DNA from 3 places in the Streptosporangium sp. NPDC049376 genome. Region 1 is predicted to be linked to each of the others. Evidence: predicted binding sites of a transcription regulator. Region 1 holds the regulator's gene; each other region holds the start of a gene.
What was found. Region 1 encodes HrcA, which represses chaperone genes, less so after heat shock. Its sites were predicted from a motif close to TTGGCACTCTCNNNNNGAGAGTGCCAA; they were not measured.

Region 1 (4,531 bases):
CCACGACGATGTCTCCGATGTCGCCGTCGTCCCCTGCGGGCAGGGGAAGGGTGGACAGCGGCGTGGCGGCCTCCTCGTGCAGCACGACGCCGAGCGCGGCCTCCGCCAGCAGGGCGGCGACCCGGGAGGTCGTCGCGGGTTCGGTCACCTCGGGCAGCAGGAAGCGCCGGGACTGCTTGCCCGCCTCCCGCGCGGTCGAGCGCCAGCGGGCCAGGGACTTGGCCGCGCGCTCGCCCTTCCACTGGGTGACGCACCTGGCGGCGGACCAGGGGACGATCACGTCGACCCCGGCCTCGGTCATCATCTCGACGGCCAGCTCTCCCCTGTCGCCCTTGGGCAGGCCCTGCACGACGACCAGGCGGGGGCGCGGCGGCACGACCTCGTAGCGGCGCAGCACCTCCACCCGGAGCGAGTCCTTGCCCGCGTCGAGCACGACGCACTCGGCGACCGCCCCCGCGCCGTCGGTGAGGTCGAGCCGCTCCCCCGCCCGCAGCCGCCGTACGGCAGCCGCGTGGCGGCCCTCGGGGCCGCCGAAGACGAACTCCCGCCGGGCCAGGTCACCCGGCTCCGCCAGGAAGACCGGAACCGTCATCGACCCTCACAGGCCCCGCGGGCGCCCGCCGGATCAGCGGCCATTGAAGGCGTCCCGCAGGCGGGAGAAGAAGCCCTGCTGGCCGGGGGCGAACTTGCCGGGCGGGCGTTCCTCGCCGCGGAGCCTGGCCAGCTCGCGCAGGAGCTCCTCCTGAGCCTGGTCGAGACGGGCGGGAGTCTCGACGTTGACGTGGATCAGCAGGTCTCCCCTGCCGGTCTCGTTGAGGCGCTGGATGCCCTTGCCGTACAGCGGGATGGTCTGCCCGGACTGGGTGCCGGGGCGGACGTCCAGCTCCTCGGCGCCGTCGAGTGTCTCCAGCGTCAGGATCGTGCCGAGCGCGGCGGCGGTCATCGGGATCTGCACGGTGCAGTGCAGGTCGTCGCCGCGGCGCTCGAACGTCTCGTGGGGGCGCTCGACGATCTCCAGGAACAGGTCACCGGGCGGGCCGCCGCCGGGACCGATCTCGCCCTCGCCGGCGAGCTGGATGTGGGTGCCGTCCTCGACGCCCGCGGGGATGCGGACCTTGATGGTCCGCCGGGTGCGGACCCGGCCGTCGCCGGAGCACTCCTGGCAGGGGTTGCGGATGATCGAACCGAACCCGCCGCACTGCGGGCAGGGACGGGAGGTCATGACCTGGCCGAGGAAGGACCGGGTGACCTGGGAGACCTCGCCGCGCCCGTGGCAGACGTCACAGGTGTCGGGGTGGGTGCCCGCCGCCGCGCCGGAGCCGGTGCAGACCTCGCACAGGATCGCGGTGTCGACCACCAGCTCGCGGGTCGTGCCGAAGGCCGCCTCCCGCAGGTCGAGCTCGACCCTGATGGTGGCGTTGCGGCCCCTGCGGGCCCGCGAGCGGGGACCGCGCCCCGCGCCGCCGCCCGCCGCGCCGAAGAAGGCGTCCATGATGTCGCTGAAGGGGAAGCCGGCGCCGAAGCCTCCGGCGCCCGCGCCGCCCGAGGAGAACGGGTCGGCGCCCATGTCGTACATCTGACGCTTGTTGGGGTCGGACAGCACCTCGTAGGCCTGGGTGATGTCCTTGAACCGCTCCTGGGTCTCAGGGTCGGGGTTCACATCGGGATGCAGCTCCCTGGCCAGGCGGCGGTAGGCCTTCTTGATCTCCTCCGCGCTGGCGTCGCGCCGCACCCCCAGGGTGCCGTAGTAGTCACTCTTAGTAGCCACTTAGTTGACCTCTTAGGATGCAGCCAGGATCTGGCTGACGTAGCGTGCCACCGCGCGCACCGCGCCCATCGTGACCGGGTAGTCCATACGTGTCGGACCCAGCACACCGAGCCGGGCCAGTTGCTTGCCACCCGAACCGTATCCGGCGGCGACGATGGATGTGCCCTGGAGACCCGTGTAGGGGTTCTCCGAGCCGATGCGCACCGTCAGCGCCGACAGGTCCGAGGTCTCACCGAGCAGGCGCATGAGCACCACCTGCTCCTCCAGGGCCTCCAGCACGTCGCGGAGCCCGACGGTGAAGTCGGCCCCCGCGAGATTGGCGGCCCCGGCGAAAACGATCTTCTCATCATGCCGGTCCACAAGGGACTCAAGCAGGACCGAAAGGATGGTGGCCGCGACGGGCCTGTCCTCGGCGGGCAGCCGTTCTGGCAGGTCGGCGACCATGTCGGGAACACTGGCCAGCCCGCAGCCGTCCAGGCAGGCGTTGAGCACCGCGCGCAGGTGCGCCACGCGGTTGTCGTCGATGACCTCCTGCAGCTCCACCACGCGCTGCTCGACCCGCCCGGTGTTGGTGATGAGCACGAACATCAGGCGGTGCTCGTTCAGCGGGACCAGCTCGACGTGGCGGACCTTGGAGTTGGAGATCGTGGGGTACTGGACCACGGCGACCTGACGGGTCAGCTGGGCCAGCAGCCGTACCGTGCGCATCACGACGTCGTCGAGGTCGACGGCGCCCGCGAGGAAGCTCTCGATGGCCCTCCTCTCCGCGCCGGACAGCGGCTTCACCTGGGAGAGGCGGTCGACGAACAGCCGGTAGCCCTTGTCCGTCGGCACCCGGCCCGCGCTGGTGTGGGGCTGGGCGATGTAGCCCTGCTCCTCCAGCACCGCCATGTCGTTGCGGATGGTCGCGGGGGACACACCCAGGTTGTGACGCTCCGCGAGAGCCTTCGAGCCGACCGGCTCATTGGTGGACACGTAGTCCTCGACGATGGCGCGTAGGACCGCCAGCTTGCGGTCGTCAACCAACGTGCTCACCTCCTACCTGCGCTCGGACGGGAAACGCCAGGTCTGGCACTCGGTGTTCCCGAGTGCCAAGTGTACGGCTCCAGCCCGGGGGGTGCGATAACACGGCACCAGGATGGGCGGGAGCGGGTCCTGGAGCAAGCCATTGTCAAGTCAGCTGCTATCGCTATCCAAGTGGTAAGGGCCACAATTAGGTATATGTCCAATGATTTCGGATCTCCTTCGGGTTACGGCACCCCCCAGCAGCCGTACGGCCAGCCCCACCAGCAGCAACAGCAGTACCAGCAGGGCGGCCCCTCCTTCGGCTACCCGCCCCCGGGATACGGCGCCCCCCAGGGCCCGCCGCCGAAGGTGAAGCCCAGCGTCGGCTGGATCGTCGGCGTGTGGCTGCTCTTCGTGCTGAGCGTGATCATTGGCTTCGTCGGTTTCGCGGGCGGTCTCTTCAACGCGGTCACCGAAGCCGCCCCGACCTCCTCCTTCGGCCCCGACCAGAAGACGACCGTCAGCATCGACCCGGCGAACAAGCCCGCCATCTACGTCGCCGCGGCCAAGGGCACGAACTTCGAGTGCCAGATCGAGGGCGCCCCGGGAACCGTCAAGCTCCAGCGGCCGAGCTTCCAGCAGACCGTCACCGCCGACGGGCAGCTGTGGGAGCTCGCCCTGCGGATCGGGGTGGACAAGGCGGGCGACTACCCGATCACCTGCACCACCTCGGGCGGGGTCGACGCCAAGTTCGGCGTGGGCAAGGAGATCGTGGCCGACTCGGTGATCGGCGGCACGCTGATGCTGTTCGGCGTGCCGGGGATCGGGTTCCTGCTGGCCGTCATCGTGACGATCGTCGTGCTGGTCAAGCGCAGCGGCGCCCGCAAGCGCCAGGCCGCGGCCGCGGCGGCCCAGTGGGGACAGCCCGGAGCCTACGGCAGGTGATGCCCGCTCTTTGCTACCGTCCCACGTGATCCCCTGCGAGAGGTGGCTGACGGCCGGTGATGTACGAGCGTGACGTGCTGGCGGGAAACTGGCGTCGTCCCCTCAAGGGGAAGATCCCCCAGGTCCCCGCCGAGCCCGACCTGGTCGTCGAGGACGCCGAGAGCGGCTTCTGCGGCGCCGTGGTCGCCTGCGACAAGGAGGCCGTCACCCTGGAGGACCGCTTCGGGCGGCGGCGCCTGTTCCCGCTCGACCCGGCCGCGTTCCTCCTCGAAGGCAGGACGGTGACCCTGGTACGGCCCGCCGCCGCGTCTCCGGGCTCCCGGGGACCCCAGGGGCCACGGCGCAGCGCCTCCGGCTCCATCGCGGTCGAGGGCCTGCGGGCCCGGGTCGCCAGGGAGAGCCGGATCTACGTGGAGGGCGTGCACGACGCCGCGCTGGTCGAGAAGGTCTGGGGACACGACCTGCGCGTCGAGGGCGTCGTGGTCGAGTACCTTGAGGGCGTCGACCACCTCCCCGAGATCGTCGCGGAGTTCGGGCCCGGCCCTGAGCGTCGTCTCGGTGTGCTCGTCGACCATCTGGTCGCCGGGTCCAAGGAGAGCCGGATAGCGGCCGAGGTCTCCTCGCCCCACGTGCTGGTCGCCGGGCACCCGTTCGTGGACGTCTGGCAGGCCGTCAAACCGTCGGCGCTGAGGATCGCCGCCTGGCCCCGGGTGCCGCGCGGCCTGCCGTGGAAGGAGGGCGTCATCGCCGCCCTCGGATGGGGCGTCGATCCCGCGGAGGCCTGGCGCCGCATCCTCGGATCGGTCACCACCT
Region 2 (4,531 bases), on a different contig from region 1:
GATCGCCCCCGATGCCGCGGTGGCCGAGGTCTCCGCCATCCTGGAGGCCGTGGAGCACCGGGTGCTGAGCCAGGACGCGACCGAGGAGCACCGGCTCCTGGTGATCCCCGCGAGCCTGGCCAAGGGCCTGGAGTACGACCACGTCATCGTGGTCGAGCCCGCCGACATCGTGGCCGCGGAACCACGCGGCCTCGCCCGTCTCTACGTGGTTCTGACCAGGGCGGTGACCTCGCTGACCGTCCTGCACACCGGCGACCTGCCCGCCCAGCTCCGCTGACCGGTTCCCCCTGCGTGCCGTGAAAGTCCGTCCGGCCGAAAAGGCCACCCCTCCCGAAGGCCCTGGCGGCCGGAAACGTCCGGTCTCCGAACGCGGCGGCCGTGAAACGCACGCCCGGCCCGGGTAAAACACCTGGCCGACCGGAAAGGCCCGCCTTACGGGCCGGTGAGAAATCGGGTGGAAAACAAAAAGGGGCGACCCCGACACCTCGGGGTCGCCTCTTTTGGGAAAGCTCCGGACTAGAAGTCCATGTCGCCGCCGCCGGGAACGGCGGGAGCGGCACCGGCCTTCTCGGGCTTCTCGGCGATGACGGCCTCGGTCGTCAGGAACAGCGCCGCGATCGAGGCGGCGTTCTGCAGCGCCGAACGGGTCACCTTCGCCGGGTCGATGATGCCCGACTCGAACAGGTTGACGTACTCGCCCGTGGCGGCGTTCAGGCCCTCGCCGGGGGTCAGGTTGCGCACCTTCTCCACCACGACGCCGCCCTCAAGACCGGCGTTGACCGCGATCTGCTTCAGCGGCTCCTCAAGAGCCTTGCGCACGATCGCCGCACCGGTGGCCTCGTCCCCGGCCAGTTCGAGCTTGTCGAACGCCTTGGCGCCGGCCTGCAGCAGCGCCACGCCACCGCCGGGCACGATGCCCTCCTCGACGGCCGCCTTGGCGTTACGCACGGCGTCCTCGATGCGGTGCTTGCGCTCCTTGAGCTCGACCTCGGTCGCCGCACCGGCCTTGATGACCGCCACGCCACCGGCCAGCTTGGCCAGGCGCTCCTGCAGCTTCTCGCGGTCGTAGTCGGAGTCGGTGTTGTCGATCTCGGCACGGATCTGGTTGACCCGGCCCGCGATCTGCTCGGCGTCACCGGCACCGTCGACGATCGTCGTCTCGTCCTTGGTGACGATGACCTGACGAGCGCGGCCGAGCTGGTCGAGCGTGGTGGACTCCAGCTTCAGACCGAGGTCCTCGCTGATGACCTGGGCACCGGTCAGGATGCCGATGTCGCCCAGCATGGCCTTGCGGCGGTCGCCGAAGCCCGGAGCCTTGACGGCGACCGAGCGGAACAGGCCGCGGATCTTGTTGACGACCAGGGTCGCCAGCGCCTCGCCCTCGATGTCCTCGGCGATGATCAGCAGCGGCTTGCCGGCCTGCACGACCTTGTCGAGGACCGGGAGCAGGTCCTTGTTCGCGGAGATCTTGGAGTTGACGACGAGGACGTAGGGGTCGTCGAGGACGGCCTCCATGCGCTCCGGGTCGGTCACGAAGTAGGGCGAGATGTAACCCTTGTCGAAGCGCATGCCCTCGGTGAGCTCAAGCTCAAGGCCGAAGGTGTTGCTCTCCTCGACGGTGATGACGCCTTCCTTGCCGACCTTGTCCATCGCCTCGGCGATCATCTCGCCGATCTGCGGGTCACCCGCGGAGATGGAGGCCGTGGAGGCGATCTGCGCCTTCGTCTCCACGTCCTTGGCCAGCTTGGAGAGCTCCTCGGAGACACGCTCGACGGCGGCCTCGATGCCCTTCTTCAGGGACATGGGGTTGGCGCCCGCGGCTACGTTGCGCAGGCCCTCGCGGACCAGCGCCTGAGCAAGCACGGTGGCCGTGGTGGTGCCGTCACCCGCGACATCGTCGGTCTTCTTGGCGACTTCCTTTACGAGCTCGGCCCCGATCTTCTCCCACGGGTCCTCAAGCTCGATCTCCTTGGCGATGGAGACACCGTCGTTGGTGATCGTGGGGGCGCCCCACTTCTTCTCCAGCACGACGTTGCGGCCCTTGGGGCCGAGGGTCACCTTGACAGCGTCCGCGAGCTGGTTCATGCCACGCTCGAGACCGCGCCTGGCGTCCTCGTCAAACGAGATCATCTTGGCTGCCATACGGCTAGACCTCCCAAACACAGGGTGGCTTGCACCAGACCGAGGCGACGCCCGCGACGGCATACGGGCCCGCGACTCCGTTCGGCGGGCCCCATCGTCTCGATCCAGGTTTGGCACTCTCCAATGAGGAGTGCTAACCACTGTTTAGCACTCTCCCCCGACGAGTGCAAGCCAAGGACCTTTGACCTGAGTGTCAGCTTAGGCGAAGGCCCGGCCCGCCGATGGGAGCGACGAGCCGGGCCGACATGCCGAGGGCGATCCGCGCGAACTGCGCTGCCGCGGGATGCGCCAGCGGGTTCCCGACGAGCTGACGGAGGACGAGATCAGACCGTCCGGACCGATTCCGCCTGAGGTCCCTTCTGTCCCTGCGTGATCTCGAACTCGACCCTCTGGCCCTGTTCGAGCGCACGGTAGCCATCCATCATGATCGCGGAGTAATGGACGAAAACATCCTTACCACCGTCTACCGCGATGAAGCCGTAGCCCTTGTCCGCGTTGAACCATTTGACGGTGCCTTGCGCCACTTCCGACTCCTCTTACTGGGCTTGAGGACGTCGCCCATTCCTCTCGCGAGGTCCTCAATCTCCGAGGCGGAGACATCGCCTACGTCGATCGCCCTCGACCATACCTGTGAGAGCCCGTGGGGCAACAGAGTCAACCAGCAAACTACCGCTTTACGGACGCATTCAACACGCCAACATAGTTTTGCTATCACTACTAGTTAGTTAAATATTACATTATGTCTTCGCACAAAAATGTGAGCTTGCATCACAAAAGACGACACCCGCACGCGGCCAGGCCGGTGCGGGTGTCGTGAGGGTGTTCCGGGGGCGCCGTTCCATGACAGTGGACGACATCGGGATCCGGGAGGCCGTCCAGGGCCCGCCCAGGGCCCCGCGCGGCCTCCGCCGGGATCAGCCTCCGGCGACCGCCGGAATGATGGAGACCTGAACGCCGGACGGCGTCACCGTGTCGAGGTTGTCGGCGAAACGGACATCCTCATCACCGACATAGACGTTCACAAAACGGCGAATCTTGCCCGATTCATCGAGAATACGGGCACCGATCCCGGGGAAGTCGGCGTCGAGCTTCTGCAGAACCTCACGCAGGGTCCCGCCCTCGCCGTTCACCTCGGCCGCGCCGCCGGTGTACGTACGGAGAATCGTCGGAATCCGTACAGAAACGCTCATAATTCAGTACCTTTCAGAGCTCTAGGCGACGACAGCGCGGAACGCGTCGAGTGAGGGCCGGATGACAGCGGTGGGACGTGCCTGGTCAGCGACCGCGTCAAGGGTCTTCAGGCCGTCACCTGTGTTGAGGACCACGGTCTCCGCGTCGGGGTCGAGCCGACCCGACTCGACCAGCTTGCGCAGCACCCCGACGGTGACACCGCCCGCCGTCTCGGCGAAGATGCCCTCCGTCCTGGCGAGCAGGCGGATGGCGTCCACGATCTCGGGGTCGGTGACGTCCTCGACCCCACCGCCGGTGCGCCTGGCGATGTCGAGCACGTAGGGCCCGTCAGCCGGGTTGCCGATGGCCAGCGACTTGGCGATCGTGTCGGGCTTGACAGGGCGGATCACGTCGTGGCCCGCCTTGTAGGCCGCGGAGACCGGGGAGCACCCCTCGGCCTGGGCGCCGAAGATCTTGTACGGCGTGTCCTCGACGAGACCGAGGGCGATCAGCTCCTTGAACGCCTTGTCGATCTTCGTGAGCTGGGAGCCGGAGGCGACCGGGATGACGATCTGGTCGGGGATCCGCCAGCCGAGCTGCTCGGCGATCTCGTAGGCCAGGGTCTTGGAGCCCTCGGCGTAGTAGGGCCTGAGGTTGACGTTGACGAAGCCCCACTTGTCGCCGAGCTCGTCACCGATGAGCTCGGAGCAGAAGCGGTTGACGTCGTCGTAGGTGCCGTCGATGCCGATCAGCTTGCCGCCGTACACGGAGGCCATGACGATCTTGCCCTGTTCGAGGTCGGCGGGGATGAACACGCAGGCGTCGAGCCCGGTCCTGGCGGCGGCGGAGGTCACCGCGCCCGCCAGGTTGCCGGTCGAGGAGCAGGACAGGGTGTGGAAGCCGAAGTTCCTGGCCGCCTCGACGGCGATGGCGACCACGCGGTCCTTGAAGGAGTGCGTGGGGTTGCCCGAGTCGTCCTTCACGTGCAGCGAGCGCAGGCCCAGCTCACGCGCCAGGTTGTCGGCCTTGACGAGCCTGGTCCAGCCGGGCTCGGTGTTGGGCTTGGAGGCGACGTCCGCCGGGACGGGCAGGAGGGAGCGGTAGCGCCAGATGTTGGCCGGCCCCTGCGAGATCTGTTCCCGGGTGACGTTCCCGAAGTCGTAGGCGATCTCAAGGGGCCCGAAACACTCGATACAGGCGAAGCTGGGACCGAGGTCGT
Region 3 (4,531 bases), on a different contig from region 1:
CGTGATCCTGGACAACAGCGTCATGGATCGTGAAACCCGCTATGAAAACGGTCAAGGGCGGTGGGTCACATAAAAGCCCATGATCCAGGTGAAAGCGTCGCGAAAACGGTTCAGCAGGGTCCTGTCGTAAAGCCGATCCCTCCGGGGCGATCCGACAACCGTGAGGGGCCGGACACGACGGGCGCCGCCGGGACAGACATGGCCCGGATAAACAAACCTGGCTGATCCCTGCCAGGGCATGCCGTACGGAAACAAGAGCCGTGGGTAGGGGAACGGCATGGATGTCGCGCGCCGTACGGGGGCCGGGGTGGGGCTCGTCATCGGGGCGCTCATGATGGGCATGTTGCTCGCCGCCCTCGACCAGACCATCGTCGCCACCGCGCTTCCGACGATCGTGGCCGACCTCGGCGGCCTCGGGGAGCTTTCCTGGGTGGTCACGGCCTACATGCTGGCCTCGACGGTCTCGACGCCGTTGTGGGGCAAACTCGGCGACCAGTACGGCAGGAAGGGACTCTTCCAGGCCGCCGTCGTCATCTTCCTCATCGGCTCCGCGCTGTGCGGCCTGTCGCGGAACATGGGACAGCTGATCGGCTTCCGCGCCCTGCAGGGGCTCGGCGGGGGCGGGCTCATGGTGCTGGCCCAGGCGATCGTCGGGGACGTCGTGCCGGCCAGGGAGCGTGGGAGGTACCAGGGGTTCTTCGGCGCGGTCTTCGCCGTCTCCAGCGTCGCGGGGCCGCTGCTCGGCGGCCTGTTCGTCGACCGTCTGTCCTGGCACTGGGTCTTCTACGTCAACCTGCCGGTCGGGGTTGTGGCGTTCGCCGTCATCTCCTCCGCGCTGCCCCAGGACACGGAACGGACCCACCACGTCATCGACCATCTCGGCATCGTCCTGCTCGGTTCGGCCGCCGCCTGTCTGGTGCTGGTGACGACCTGGGGCGGCACCGTCTACCCCTGGACCCACCCGGTCGTCGTCGGCCTGGTGCTGGTGGCGGCGCTCCTGCTGACCCTCTGGTGGCGGGCGGAGAACCGGGCCAGGGAGCCCGTGCTGCCGCCCCATCTGTTCCGGTCGAGGGCCTTCGGCGTGGCGTCGCTGATCGGCTTCGCCGTGGGCTTCGCGATGTTCGGCTCGCTCACCTACATGCCGCTGTTCCTCCAGGTCGTGCAGGGGGTCTCGCCCACGTGGTCCGGCATCCACCTGCTGCCGATGATGGCGGGCATGCTGGTGACCTCGATCGTCAGCGGTCAGATCATCACCCGGACCGGGAGGTACAAGGTCTTCCCGATCGCGGGTGGCGCGGTCACCACGCTCGGGCTCTGCCTGCTCTCCCGGGTCCGGGTGGACATCCCGGTCCTCGAACTGAGCGTCTACCTGCTCGTACTGGGCGTCGGCATCGGCCTGGTGATGCAGGTGCTGGTGATCGTGGTGCAGAACGCCGTCGGTTTCGAGGACCTGGGGGTGGCCACCTCGGGGGTCACCTTCTTCCGCTCCGTCGGCGGTTCCTTCGGCGTCGCCGTCGCGGGCACGGTCTTCGCCTCACGGCTGACCGACGACCTCGTACGGCTGTCGCGGACCGTACGGCTCCCGCCGGGGGTCGCCACGGCGGTCCAGTCGGACCCGACGGCCGTCAGGAGGCTGGAGCCCGGGGCCATGGCGGCGTTCCTGGCGGCCTACTCGGACGCGATCGCCGGGGTGTTCCTGTACACCGCGCCCGTCGCGCTGGTGGCCTTCGCAGCGGCCTGGCTGCTGCCCGAGGTGCCGTTGCGCGAGACCACCAGGCCCGTGGACCTGGGGGAGTGCTACGGCGCGGTGTCCGCGCAGCGTTCCTCGTTGCGCGAGGTGGAACGCGGGCTGTGGCGACTGGCCGACGCGGACATGCGCCGGGACTACTACCGCCGTCTTGGAGAGACGGCCGGTCTCGACCTGCCGCCGGGTTCGGTGTGGCTGATCGCCAGATTGGGCACCGGGGGCGGTCAGAAAAGCGTGGAACTCGCCGAACGGGCGGGGGTCACGGTCGAGAGGGGGAGGCCGTACGCGGATCTGCTCGTCACGCGAGGGCTGGCCCGCCGTACCGACGGCGGCGGGCGCCTTGAACTGACCCCGGCCGGTGAACGGGTGGCCGGGGCACTTGTCGCCGAGGCCCGCGAGGGGCTGCGGCGGATGATCGACGACTGGGACCCCGCGCGGCATCCAGGGCTTCGTGAGCTGCTGGACAGGCTGCCCCACGAGATGCTCGGCTCTGCCTCCGACCGCCCCCGAGGAGCCGCCGGAGCGTGACGGGTGCCGCGCTAGGAGGCCGCGGGAGCCGGGGTGCCGGCGGCGGCGGGCTTGGACTCGCTCGGCTTGGACTCGCTTGACTTCGACTCTCCGGACGAGCCGGAGGAGGCGGACGTCGAGGACGAGCTCACCGTGCTGGTCGAGGAGGACCTGCTGTCGGTCCGGTAGAAGCCGGAGCCCTTGAACACGATGCCGACCGCGGAGAACACCTTGCGCAGCTCACCGGCACAGGACGGGCACTCGGTGAGCGCGTCGTCTGAGAACTTCTGGACGATGTCGAACTCGTTGCCGCATGCGCTGCAGGCGTACTGGTAGGTGGGCACCGTTCCTCCTCCTTCGATCCGCGCCGTCTGGCACTCTACTGACGCGACTGCTAATGATAGGCAGCCGACAAGCATAAACGCGAGTCGGATCTGTCGCATTCCGGGCGGGAATGAATGGATCAGCTGCCCCGCTCGCCGAACCAGCCCGCCAGCTTGCCCCGGCGGCTGATCGCCTTCATCCTGCGCTCGACCGTTTCCCTGCAGGCCGCGGTCGTCACGATCAGGAGTTGGTCGTCGATCCTGATCCTCGTCGAGTCCGAGGGAACGAACGTCCTGCCGTCCCTGACGATCAGGGTGACCTGGGCGTCGGTCGGCAACCGTAGCTCGAAGACCTCGACGCCGTGGAGCTTGGAGGTCGGCGGCACCTTGACCTGCAGCAGGTCGGCGTTGAGTTCCTCAAGGGGAGCGGACTCGACCTCAAGGTCACGTGCCTCGTCCGGTGTCGACAGGCCGAGGGCCTTGGCGACGAAGGGCAGCGTCGGCCCCTGCAGCAGCGTGTAGACGACGACGATCACGAAGACCTCGTTGAACACGAGTTTCGCGACGCCGTTGTGCACCGAGTTGGCCGCCCAGGGGATGGTCGCCAGCACGATGGGCACCGCGCCGCGCAGTCCCGCCCAGGACAGGAAGGCCTGCTCCCGCCAGTTGAGCCGGTCGATCCGCGCGCTCCTGACGATCAGGGCGGAGACAACGATCGAGAGCGGCCTGGCGACGGCGACCAGGATCAGTCCGGCGACCAGGCCCGGAATGATCGCCGACGGCATCTCGGAAGGGCTGGCCAGCATGCCGAGCATGACGAACAGGCCGATCTGGGCCAGCCAGGCGACGCCCTCGGCGAAGCCCCTCGACGAGGCGCGGTGGGGCATCCGGGAGTTGCCCATGACCAGGGTGGCCAGGTAGACCGCGAGGAAACCGCTGCCGTGCAGGAGTACGGCGCCCGCGTAGGCGACGAACGCCAGCGCGAGCACCGCGATCGGGTACAGGCCGGAGATCGGCAGCGCGATACGGCGCAGCGCGTAGACGCCGAGCGGCCCGACCGCCAGGCCGACGACCGCTCCGACGGCCAGTTCGACGGCGACCATGAGCAGTGCCTCTCCCAGGCTGGGGGAGGCGGCGGCGCTCAGCAGCATGACCGCGATGACGGTCGGCGCGTCGTTGAACCCGGACTCGGCTTCGAGGATGCCCGCCAGCCGGGAGGGCAGGGGCAGGCGGCGCAGTACGGAGAACACCGCCGCGGCGTCGGTCGAGGCGAGGACCGCGCCGAGCAGCAGCGAGGTCCGCCAGTCCATGTCGAGCAGGGTGTGCACCGCGGCGGCGACGGTGGCGATGCTCACCCCGACCCCGACGGTCGCGAGCACGAGCGCGGTGGGAATGGAGCGCCGTACGTGGTTCCAGTTGGTGGTCAGGCCACCTTCGGCGAGGATCACCGCCAGGGCGATCAGGCCCATCTGCTGGGCGAGCACCGGGTTCTCGAACTGGAGCCCGAGGCCGGACTCACCGATGAGCAGACCGAAGGCCAGGAAGATCAGGAGACTGGGAAGTCCGCTGCGGTGGGCGACCCGTACCGCGATGATCGCCGCGATGACGACACCCGCACCGAGAAGCAGCCAGACATCCAACCCCATCCGGTCCCCTCTCTGATTCCAGGGACCATTGTGTCGTATTGGACAGAGTCGTTAGGCACATCAAGGGACAATTCGGGTGATTCCATTTGGTTGCGCGACGTAACGAACCGGTATGTCGTGCGGTTCTCCGGGGACGTCTTCCCGCAGCTCATTCGCGTAGAGCAGGGCGACCGTGGGCACATTCGGGCCGACCCTGGCCAGGGCCCTGTCATAGGAGCCACCACCGCGGCCGAGCCGCACCCCGGTGGAGCGGTCTACCGCCAGGGCGGGCACGATCACCAGGGCCGCGGTCCTGACGGCGTCCACGC

Region 2: groL (chaperonin GroEL) is a predicted target of HrcA. The motif match lies at 2,253-2,279, and genes of this name have one in related genera.
Region 3: ACIBVQ_RS13850 (FmdB family zinc ribbon protein) is a predicted target of HrcA. The motif match lies at 2,626-2,652, and genes of this name have one in related genera.

What each region holds. Positions count from the first base shown of each region.
Region 1 is NZ_JBITMT010000001.1:261,878-266,408, reverse strand. It holds gene ACIBVQ_RS01110 (16S rRNA (uracil(1498)-N(3))-methyltransferase) at 1-592, opposite strand, end outside; gene dnaJ (molecular chaperone DnaJ) at 626-1,768, opposite strand; gene hrcA (heat-inducible transcriptional repressor HrcA) at 1,781-2,794, opposite strand; gene ACIBVQ_RS01095 (hypothetical protein) at 2,990-3,718, shown strand; gene ACIBVQ_RS01090 (DUF3097 domain-containing protein) at 3,778-4,531, shown strand, end outside.
Region 2 is NZ_JBITMT010000004.1:26,322-30,852, reverse strand. It holds gene ACIBVQ_RS13115 (HelD family protein) at 1-277, shown strand, start outside; gene groL (chaperonin GroEL) at 517-2,142, opposite strand; gene ACIBVQ_RS13105 (cold-shock protein) at 2,466-2,666, opposite strand; gene ACIBVQ_RS13100 (MoaD/ThiS family protein) at 3,057-3,332, opposite strand; gene thrC (threonine synthase) at 3,354-4,531, opposite strand, start outside.
Region 3 is NZ_JBITMT010000004.1:203,202-207,732, forward strand. It holds gene ACIBVQ_RS13845 (MFS transporter) at 278-2,275, shown strand; gene ACIBVQ_RS13850 (FmdB family zinc ribbon protein) at 2,287-2,598, opposite strand; gene ACIBVQ_RS13855 (potassium/proton antiporter) at 2,718-4,223, opposite strand; gene ACIBVQ_RS13860 (5-formyltetrahydrofolate cyclo-ligase) at 4,284-4,531, opposite strand, start outside.